DNA from 3 places in the Mesorhizobium sp. NBSH29 genome. Region 2 is predicted to be linked to each of the others. Evidence: predicted binding sites of a transcription regulator. Region 2 holds the regulator's gene; each other region holds the start of a gene.
The links. The regulator PhoB, encoded in region 2, activates phosphate uptake and scavenging genes when phosphate is short. The targets are predictions, from matches to a motif close to TGTCATNNANCTGTCAT.
Positions count from the first base shown of each region.

Region 1: GA830_RS03320 (alkaline phosphatase D family protein) is a predicted target of PhoB. The motif match lies at 1,135-1,151, and genes of this name have one in related genera.
Region 3: GA830_RS03305 (NAD-glutamate dehydrogenase) is a predicted target of PhoB. The motif match lies at 1,763-1,779, and genes of this name have one in related genera.

Region 1 covers NZ_CP045492.1:679,973-683,253, reverse strand. The annotation lists gene GA830_RS03325 (M3 family metallopeptidase) at 1-944, shown strand, start outside; gene GA830_RS03320 (alkaline phosphatase D family protein) at 1,234-2,811, shown strand; gene GA830_RS03315 (adenylate/guanylate cyclase domain-containing protein) at 2,870-3,281, opposite strand, start outside.
Region 2 covers NZ_CP045492.1:506,115-509,395, forward strand. The annotation lists gene xylF (D-xylose ABC transporter substrate-binding protein) at 1-112, opposite strand, end outside; gene GA830_RS02480 (ROK family protein) at 297-1,535, shown strand; gene phoB (phosphate regulon transcriptional regulator PhoB) at 1,611-2,300, opposite strand; gene phoU (phosphate signaling complex protein PhoU) at 2,323-3,027, opposite strand; gene pstB (phosphate ABC transporter ATP-binding protein PstB) at 3,065-3,281, opposite strand, start outside.
Region 3 covers NZ_CP045492.1:675,037-678,317, reverse strand. The annotation lists gene typA (translational GTPase TypA) at 1-1,680, shown strand, start outside; gene GA830_RS03305 (NAD-glutamate dehydrogenase) at 1,874-3,281, shown strand, end outside.

The DNA of each region.
Region 1 (3,281 bases), 170 kb from region 2:
TGGATGCGGCCTTTGATGTGGCAACACGCTTGTTTGGCGTGACCTTTGTAGAACAGAAGGGCGTAGCCACATGGCACAAGGATGCGCGGGTTTTTGCCGTGCACAATGCAGATGGCAGCCAGCGGGGCACGTTTGTTGCCGATTATTTTGCGCGGCCATCCAAGCGTTCGGGCGCGTGGATGAGTGCGCTGAAATCCGGCTACTCGCTTGGCGAGGGGTCAAAGCCGATCATCTATAATGTGATGAATTTTGCTAAACCTTCGGCGGGCAAGCCGGCACTGCTTTCGATGGATGAGGCCCGCACGCTGTTCCATGAATTTGGTCATGCGCTGCACGGCATGCTGACGGAAGTGACCTGGCCATCCGTTGCCGGCACATCCGTCTCGCGCGATTTCGTGGAACTGCCCTCGCAGCTTTTCGAGCACTGGCTGACGGTGCCGGAAATTCTGTCGGCGCATGCGCTGCATTATGAAACCGGCCAGCCCATGCCCAAGGCGCTGGTGGACAAGATGCTGGCCGCGCGCACCTTTGATGCCGGGTTCAACGCGGTGGAATTTGCCTCCTCCGCGCTGATCGACATGGAGTATCATTCGCGCGCCGATGCGCCTGCCGATCCGGTGGCGTTTGAAGCCGAAACACTGGCCCGCATGGAAATGCCCGACGCTATCATCATGCGCCACCGCACGCCGCATTTCCTGCATGTGTTTTCTGGCGAGGGATATTCAGCCGGCTATTATTCCTATCTGTGGTCGGAAGTGCTGGACGCCGATGCCTTCAGCGCGTTTGAAGAAGCGGGTGACCCGTTCGACCCGGAATTAGCCGCGCGGTTGAAGAAACACATTTACGCGGCTGGCGGGACGGCGGACCCGGAAGCGCTTTATACGGCGTTCCGGGGCAAGATGCCTTCGCCGGATGCTATGATGGTGAAGCGCGGGTTGGTTTGAGGGGAGACTTAGCCCTCGCAGATTTAATTCTTCGCACGTGGCGCTGATGTCCCAGTAGCCTCATGGTGAGCTTGTCGAACCACGAGGCGCTGGCGTTGTTTTGGCCGTCGTTCCGCTGTTGCCAGCCCCTCTCCGTCTTGGGTTTTGCCCAAGCCACCTCTCCCCGCAAGCGGGGCGAGGAAATGCGCTCTGTCACCAAACTTTCAAGAAAAATTCATGCTGCTGAGATCAAGACGCCGCCTCGCTGGGTGAAAGTGCGCGCCACGTTCACAGCCATCTGGAGAGAGCCATGACGACCCGCATGAAATTGACACGCCGCGCTTTTGTGACATCGGCCAGTGCGGCCGGTATTGTGGCGGGGTCTGGCCTTGCGATGCCTTTTTATTCGCGCGCCAATGCGCGTCCGCAGTTTACGCATGGCGTTCAATCGGGCGATGTGGATTCTGTTTCGGGCATGATCTGGACACGGACGGACCGTCCTTCGCGGGTGGCGTTTGAGGTTTCGACGACGGAGAGTTTCAAGAACGCGATGCGGTTGCCGACGCTGGATGCGGTGCCGGAAAGCGATTTTACGGTAAAGCGTCTTCTGGCCGGGCTGTCTTCGGATCAGGATATTTTCTACCGGATGGTGGCGGCAGATCTTTCCGACATCAACAGTACTTCCGAGCCGATCATCGGGCGCTTCAAGACCGCGCCTTCCTCCAAGCGCAATATCCGCTTTGTCTGGTCGGGCGATACGGTCGGGCAGGGCTGGGGCATTGATGAGAAGGGTATTTATACCTACGCCACCATGGCCAAGCACACGCCGGATTTCTTCCTGCATTCGGGCGACACCATTTATGCGGATGGCCCGCTGCAAGCGGAAGTCGATCTCAAGGACGGCACCAAATGGGTGAACAAGGTTCTGAGCGAGGAGAAGTCCAAGGTTGCCGAAACGATGGCCGAATATCGCGGCCAGTGGAAATATAATCTGATGGACGAGCATGTGCTGGCGTTCAACCAGCATACGCCCACCTTCTACCAGTGGGACGACCATGAGGTGGTGAACAATTGGTCGGCCTCCAAGGATCTGACGGCGGATGATCGCTATACGGAAAAGTCTGTGCCGCTGCTTCAATCGCGGGCGGCGCGGGCGTTTCATGAAATGACGCCCATTCGCTTCACACCGGAAGAGCCCGGCCGGGTCTATCGCAAGATTGCTTATGGGCCGCTGCTCGATGTGTTCTTTCTCGATCTGCGTGCCTATCGCGGGCCCAATGGTGATGCTGTCGAGACGGAAATGACCGATCAGTCGCGCATTGCCGGTGAAGAGCAGATCAAATGGCTGAAACGCGAACTGGCCAACAGCCGCGCCACATGGAAGGTGATTGCGTCTGACATGCCGCTTGGCATTGTGGTTTGGAACGATGGTGCCAACAAGAAGGGCGCTGAGGCTATCGCCAATGGGCAGGCTGGCTTGCCATCTGGCCGCGAACTCGAAATTGCTGATCTGCTGCGCTACATCAAGAATGCCGGGATTGAGAATACTGTATGGATGACGGCCGATGTGCACTATACGGCGGCGCATTATTACAATCCTGAAAAAGCAGCGTTCCAGGATTTCGAGCCGTTCTGGGAGTTCGTGTCCGGGCCGTTGCATGCCGGCACGTTCGGGCCGGGTGATCTTGATCCGACCTTTGGGCCTGAGCTGAAATTTGTGAAAGCCCCAACCGAGGAGCAGGGCCAGAACCTGCCGCCTTCAGCTGGGCTCCAGTTTTTCGGTTTGGTCGATATTGACGGAACGAGCGAGCAGATGACAGTGCGGCTGATGGATCGCGACGATGTGGAGCTTTACAAGGTGACGCTCGATCCGGTGCGTTCGGCCTAGAGCGTTTCGATGCGATTGGCGGCGGCGGCGGCGGCATAGTGCTGCCGCCGATTGCGTTTCAGGCATCTGTATTTTTACGGGTGCGGGGCAGAGAAAGGTTCTTGCCGGCAGGGATTACATGAACATGAAGTGGCTCGGCGCGGCCGCGAATGTCTATCTTGCGCAGTTCGAACCCTGAAAGGTCGAGACCGGACAGGATGGCAGTCGGCTCGGAGACGACCAGCGCGGCATTGAACTCCTTGGCCACCAGCTCGAGCCGGCTGGCGGTATTGACCGTGTCACCAATGGCGGTGACCGGCATGACCTCGCCATAGCCCATGGCGCCGACGATGGCAGGGCCGGCATGGATGCCGATGGCGATGCGCAGCGGTTCGGACAGCTCGCCGGCCAGTTCCCGGTTGAGCCGGTCGAGATCCTCCAAGATGGCGGAGGCGGCCTGGAGGGCCTGGCGGCAGGCAAGGCGGTTGTCG
Region 2 (3,281 bases):
CCTGGAAGTTAGACCAGGATACGCCGATAATCTTGTCTTTTGCCGACGCGGCGATGGGCAGCGTAAGCGACATGGCAACGCCCGCCAGAATGGCGGCTGCGAACTTGTTCATGAAATTCCTCCCTGCGCCGGTAAGGCGCTGCAACGATGTTCGGAGCACTTTTTTTCGAGCTCCGAAAAAATAAATGACTCAACCCCGCATGTGAGTCAATGATATTTCCAGGACGCAAAATGTTGACGCCATGCCACAATGCGTGGAAGAGCCGAGACAACACACATGGGAGGGATACCGGAACATGACGGTCGCAATCCGTCACGACGATCTGCGGCGCCGCAACCGGGCAATGGTGATGGCGTCCGTTCGCCGGCAACGCACCCCGTCGCGCACCGAGATCGCCGCAGCAACCGGCCTTAGCCATTCAACAATTTCTGCAATTTCGGCTGATCTCATCGACGAAGGGATACTGATAGAGACCAAGGCCAGCGACCCGCGCACGATACGGCGTGGCCGCCCGCAGGTGGCGCTGGGGCTATCTCCCGACGCCGCCTCGGTGATTGCCTTAGTGCTGTCGCTGAACGCGCTATCGGCCTCGCTAATTGATTATTCGGGCGAGGTGATCGCGCAGGAGACCCGACGGTTGCCGACGCTGACCCTGTCGCGTTCCGACCTTGTGGCCGATATGGTGGCGATGGTGCAGCGGCTGATTGCGGGACGACCATTCGGCGTGAAGCCTGCTGCGCGCATTGCCCTTGCGGTGCAAGGTACCACCGATGCGGCCGCGCGCGCCATGCTATGGTCGCCGATCACCCCGCATAGCGGTATCGCCTTCGCAGATATTCTTGAAGATGCCTTTGGCATCCCAGCAACTGTTGAGAACGACTGCAACATGATCGCGGTCGCCCTGCGCTGGCACAAGCCCGAGCGCTACCGCGACGACTTTATCGCGATCCTGCTGTCGCATGGCATCGGCATGGGTATGGTGTTGAAAGGCGAGTTGTTCACCGGCACGCAAAGTTCCGGCGGCGAATTCGGCCATCTCGTCCACCGCCCGGATGGCGCTCTGTGCCGCTGCGGCAGACGCGGCTGCGTCGAGGCCTATGCCGGCAATTATGCGATCTGGCGAAAAGCCTGCGAACAAAGCGAAGACGAACTGCCGGTCGACATCAAAGACAGCGACATGATTGCGCTGGCCGCTCGTGCCCGGGCCGGCGGCGGAGCCGAACGCGAAGCCTTTCGCCGCGCCGGGGAAGCACTTGGGTTTGGGCTTGGCAGCCTGTTTGCTCTGATCGATCCGGCGCCTGTGGCTATTGTTGGCCATGGTGCGCTGGCTTTCGATCTTGTTGAACCCGCACTCCGAGAAGCACTCGCGCGCACCGCCGGCGGCCAGCACTCAAAAGCCATCTCGTTCGACACCGAGCCCGACGAGATGCCGCTTATTCGGGAAGGTTGCGCGATGCGGGCTCTGACATTCGTCGACCAGAACATTTTCGCGCCGGGCCTTGACCAGAAGTCAGCCGAGGGTTCGCGAGAGTGACAGAGGTGCGCTGGCCAAAAGCGTTGGACACGCAAAAAGCTGGAGAGGTCTGGGGCTCAGAACCTCTCCAGAAAATTATGCCTCGCGGATAGCGTAGCCGGCGCCACGGATGGTGCGGATAACATCCGGCATACGGCCATTGTTGACCGCCTTACGCAGCCGGCCGACATGGACGTCGACTGTGCGCTCGTCGATATAAATCGTCTCACCCCAGACATTGTCGAGCAACTGGCTGCGCGAGAAAACGCGGCCAGGATGCTGCATCATGAATTCGAGCAGTCGGAACTCGGTCGGCCCAAGCCGAATCTCGCTCTTCTTGCGGTATACCCGGTGCGATTCACGGTCGAGCACGATGTCGCCGACCTTGAGCACGCTGGAAAGCACCTCCGGCTTGGCTCGACGCAGCAACGCACGCACGCGGGCGATAAACTCCGGCGTCGAGAAGGGTTTGACAAGGTAGTCGTCAGCGCCGGTTGAAAGCCCGCGCACCCTGTCGCTCTCTTCACCGCGCGCGGTGAGCATGATGATCGGCAGCCGCTCGGTCTCAGGCCGCATCCTCAAGCGCCGGCACAGCTCAATGCCCGATACGGCGGGCACCATCCAGTCGAGCACCAGCAGATCAGGAACATTCTCCTGCAACCGGATTTCCGCCTCGTCACCGCGGGTGACGACCTCGACCTGATATCCTTCGGCTTCGAGGTTGTAGCGCAGGAGCACACCGAGGGGCTCCTCGTCCTCCACGACCATGATCTTCGGCGCAATCATATGCGGGCTGTTCCTGTGAACGTTATTCAGCAACCACCGTCATCGACGTCTCGTCCAGCTTCGGACGATGCGGCGGCAACTGGGTGCCCGTCATCACATAATACGCGTTCTCGGCAATGTTGGTAACATGATCGCCGATACGCTCGAGGTTCTTGGCGCAAAAAAGGAGATGCGTGCACGCGGTGATATTGCGAGGGTCTTCCATCATATAAGTAAGCAGTTCGCGGAACACCGAGGTGTACTGGATGTCAATCTTCTCGTCCTCGGCCCGGATCGGCTTCAGGCCTTCAGCGTCACGTGCGACATAGCGGTCGACCACACTTAACACCTGCTGCAATACCATTTTTGCCATCGAATCTATCGAATGCGTCAGCGAGCGCGGTACGCCCTTGCCCACCGCACCGACCCGTTTGGCGACATTCTTGGCGAGATCACCGATCCGCTCGAGGTCCGAGGCCATGCGGATTGCTCCGAGAACCGCCCGCAGATCCTGCGCCATCGGCTGGCGCTTGGCGATCAGCGTGATGGCGCTGTCATCAAGTTCACGCTGCATGGCGTCCATGATTGCATCGTCGGAGATCACCCGCTGTGCCATACCATTGTCAGTGCTCAGTAACGACAGCGTCGCCGATTGAACCATCTTTCCCGCATGGTCGCCCATATCGCGGATCAGTCGGTCGATGTTTTCGAGTTCTTCGTCAAACGACGCCACTGTGTGTTCGCGCATCATGTTCTCCTCGTCATCGGTTGGCGGGCTGGTCGACTTAGCCGAACCGGCCGGTGATGTAGTCCTGGGTGCGCTTGTCATCGGGGCTGGTAAACATTTTTTCCGTCGCGCCCTCCTCGACCAGATAGCCGATGTGGAACATTGCCGTGCGCTGCGACACACGTGCCGCCTGCTGCATCGAGTGGGTGACGATCACGATCGTATAATTCTCGCGCAACTCATCGATCAACTCCTCGACCTTGGCTGTGGCGATC
Region 3 (3,281 bases), 170 kb from region 2:
GGCATCACCATTCTCGCCAAGGCGACTTCGGTCGACTGGAAAGATTACCGCATCAACATCGTCGACACGCCAGGCCACGCCGACTTCGGTGGTGAAGTCGAGCGCATTCTTTCGATGGTGGATTCGGCCATTGTTCTGGTCGATGCTGCCGAAGGCCCGATGCCGCAGACCAAGTTCGTGGTCGGCAAGGCGCTCAAGGTTGGCCTGCGCCCGATCGTAGTGATCAACAAGATCGACCGCCCGGATGCGCGCCACGTGGAAGTCGTCAATGAAGTGTTCGACCTCTTCGCCGCGCTCGACGCGACCGACGAACAGCTCGACTTCCCCATTCTCTACGGTTCAGGCCGTGATGGCTGGGTTTCTGAAAACCCGGAAGGCCCGAAGGATCAGGAACTTGCTCCGCTGTTTGATCTTATCGTCAAGCATGTGCCGGCGCCAACCGTGCACCCTGGCCCGTTCCGCATGATCGGCACTTTGCTGGAGGCCAACCCGTTTCTGGGCCGCATCATCACGGGCCGCATCGAAAGCGGTACGCTGAAGGCCAATATGCCGGTCAAGGTCCTGGATAATGACGGGGCGCTGGTGGAAACCGGCCGCGTCTCAAAAATCCTGGCTTTCCGTGGCCTCGAGCGCCAGCCTATCGAAGAAGCGCAGGCAGGCGACATCGTGGCCATTGCCGGTCTTTCAAAGGGCACCGTCGCCGACACCTTCTGCGACCCTGCCGTGACCGAACCGCTGCACGCGCAGCCCATTGATCCACCGACCGTGACGATGAGCTTCATCGTCAATGACAGCCCGCTGGCCGGCACCGAGGGCGACAAGGTGACCAGCCGTGTCATCCGCGACCGTCTGTTGCGCGAAGCCGAAGGCAATGTGGCGCTGAAGATCGAGGAATCGACCGAGAAGGATTCGTTCTTCGTGTCGGGCCGCGGCGAGTTGCAGCTTGCCGTTCTGATCGAGACAATGCGCCGCGAAGGCTTCGAGCTTGCCGTTTCGCGTCCGCGTGTGGTGATGCAAAAGGGCGAAGACGGCGAGCTGCTGGAGCCGGTTGAGGAAGTCGTCATCGACGTCGATGAAGAACATGCCGGCGTCGTTGTGCAGAAAATGTCGGAGCGCAAAGGCGAAATGGTCGAGCTGCGTCCTTCGGGCGGCAACCGTCAGCGCATCGTATTCCACGCGCCAACGCGCGGCCTGATCGGCTATCAGTCAGAGCTTCTGACCGATACGCGCGGCACCGCGGTGATGAACCGGCTGTTCCACTCTTATCAGGCCTACAAGGGCGATATGGCTGGCCGCAGCAATGGCGTCTTGATCTCCAACGAAATGGGCGAGGCTGTTGCCTTCGCCATGTGGAACCTGGAAGATCGTGGCCCGATGGTCATCGAAGCCGGCGTGAAGGTCTATCAGGGCATGATCATCGGCATCCACAGCCGCGACAACGATCTTGAGGTCAACGTGCTGAAGGGCAAGAAACTCACCAACATCCGCGCCGCCGGCAAGGATGAGGCCGTCAAGCTGACGCCGCCAATCCGTATGACGCTGGAACGCGCTCTCGCCTGGATTCAGGACGACGAGCTGGTTGAGGTGACACCGAAGACGATCCGTCTGCGCAAGCTCTATCTCGACCCGAACGAGCGCAAGCGTTTTGAAAAGTCGTCCAAGACCGCAGGCGCTGCCTGATTTTTCAACCCCGGCTCCGGCCGGGGTTTTTGTATCTGCCAATGCGCAAACGTGGCGCTGCGGAACGTGCCGCGTTTGCGTTCGTCATCTGACGTTCATCAGAAATTGCAAACGTGCCGCACTGAACGCGTGTCGCCAAAACCGCTTAATCTGATACGATAGTCGCAAAGCATCGCGCCGGGAGAATTAAAGCATGGCCGCCAGAAAATCCGGCACGTCAATCAAAGATAGCGGCGGTGCCAGCGCCGGAGCCGATAAAACCCCAACTGGCAGTTTTGCCGAAATTCTACTGGCGCGGGCGCCGGCAGAAGACATTGCCACGTATGACGCACATGTGCTGGAGCAAGCGGCTGACTATGCACGCAAGGCGCTGGCTGGCCATCGCAAGGGCGAGAGTGTGGTGGCTATTGATGCTGCGGCCGGTGTTGAGCGCGCCGGGCGTCCGGTCACGATCATCACGATCGTCAACGACAACATGCCCTTCCTGTTCGATTCCATTCTTGGCGAGATCACCGATACGGCCGGACAGCCGACTTTTGTGGCGCATCCCGTGGTGCTGGTGAAGCATTCAAAATCCGGCGTCGAGGAAGTGCTGGGTGATGCCAGCAATGCCAAGAGCGGCGGCGATCGTGTCAGTGTCATCCAGGCGCATGTCGAGGCGCTGTCAGCCGATCAGACAGAGGCGCTGAAAACACGTCTGTCTCGCATCCTTTCGCAGGTGCGTGCGGCGGTGGCCGACTGGAAGCCGATGCTCGGCCGACTTGAACAGGCCATTTCCGAGTTGCGCTCGGCAAAGTCGCCGCTTGCCAAAGAGCGGGTCAGCGAAGCGGTGGCTTTCCTCGAATGGCTGCGCGACAACAACTTCACCTTCCTGGGTATGCGCGAGTTTGAATATTCGGGTGGCGCGGAAAGCGGTACGCTGGAACGCACAGACGCCAAGGGTCTTGGTATCCTAGCCGACGCAGACGTATTGGTGCTGCGGCGCGGCACCGAGGCCGTCTCCACCACGCCGGAGATCCGCGCCTTCCTGCATGGGCCCGAGCCGCTGATCGTGACCAAGGCGAATGCCAAATCGGCAGTCCACCGGCGCATCTATCTCGACTATATCGGTATAAAAACCTTCGACAAGAAGGGGCAAGTGGCGGGCGAACTGCGGATTGTGGGGCTGTTCACGTCGACGGCGTATACGCGCTCGGTGCTGAAAATCCCTTATCTGCGCTCCAAGACACAGGACGTGATCGAGCAGTCGGGCCTGAACCCAAGCGACCATTCCGGCAAAGCGCTGATCAATGTGCTGGAATCTTATCCACGCGACGAACTGTTTCAGACCAGCGTACCCACGCTCAAGCGCCATGCCGATGCCATTCTGGCGCTTGGTGAACGGCCGCGCGTGCGGGCGCTGGTTCGGGCTGACCAGTTCGATCGGTTTGTGTCGGTTCTCGTTTTCGTGCCGCGCGACCGCTACGATTCCATTGTGCGCGAAAAGATCGGCTATTTCCTCAAGACCCAGTTCGACGGGCGACTGTCCGCTTTCTACCCGGCGTTCCCGGAAGGCAGCCTGGCTAGGGTGCATTTCATCATCGGGCGCTCTGGCGGAAAAA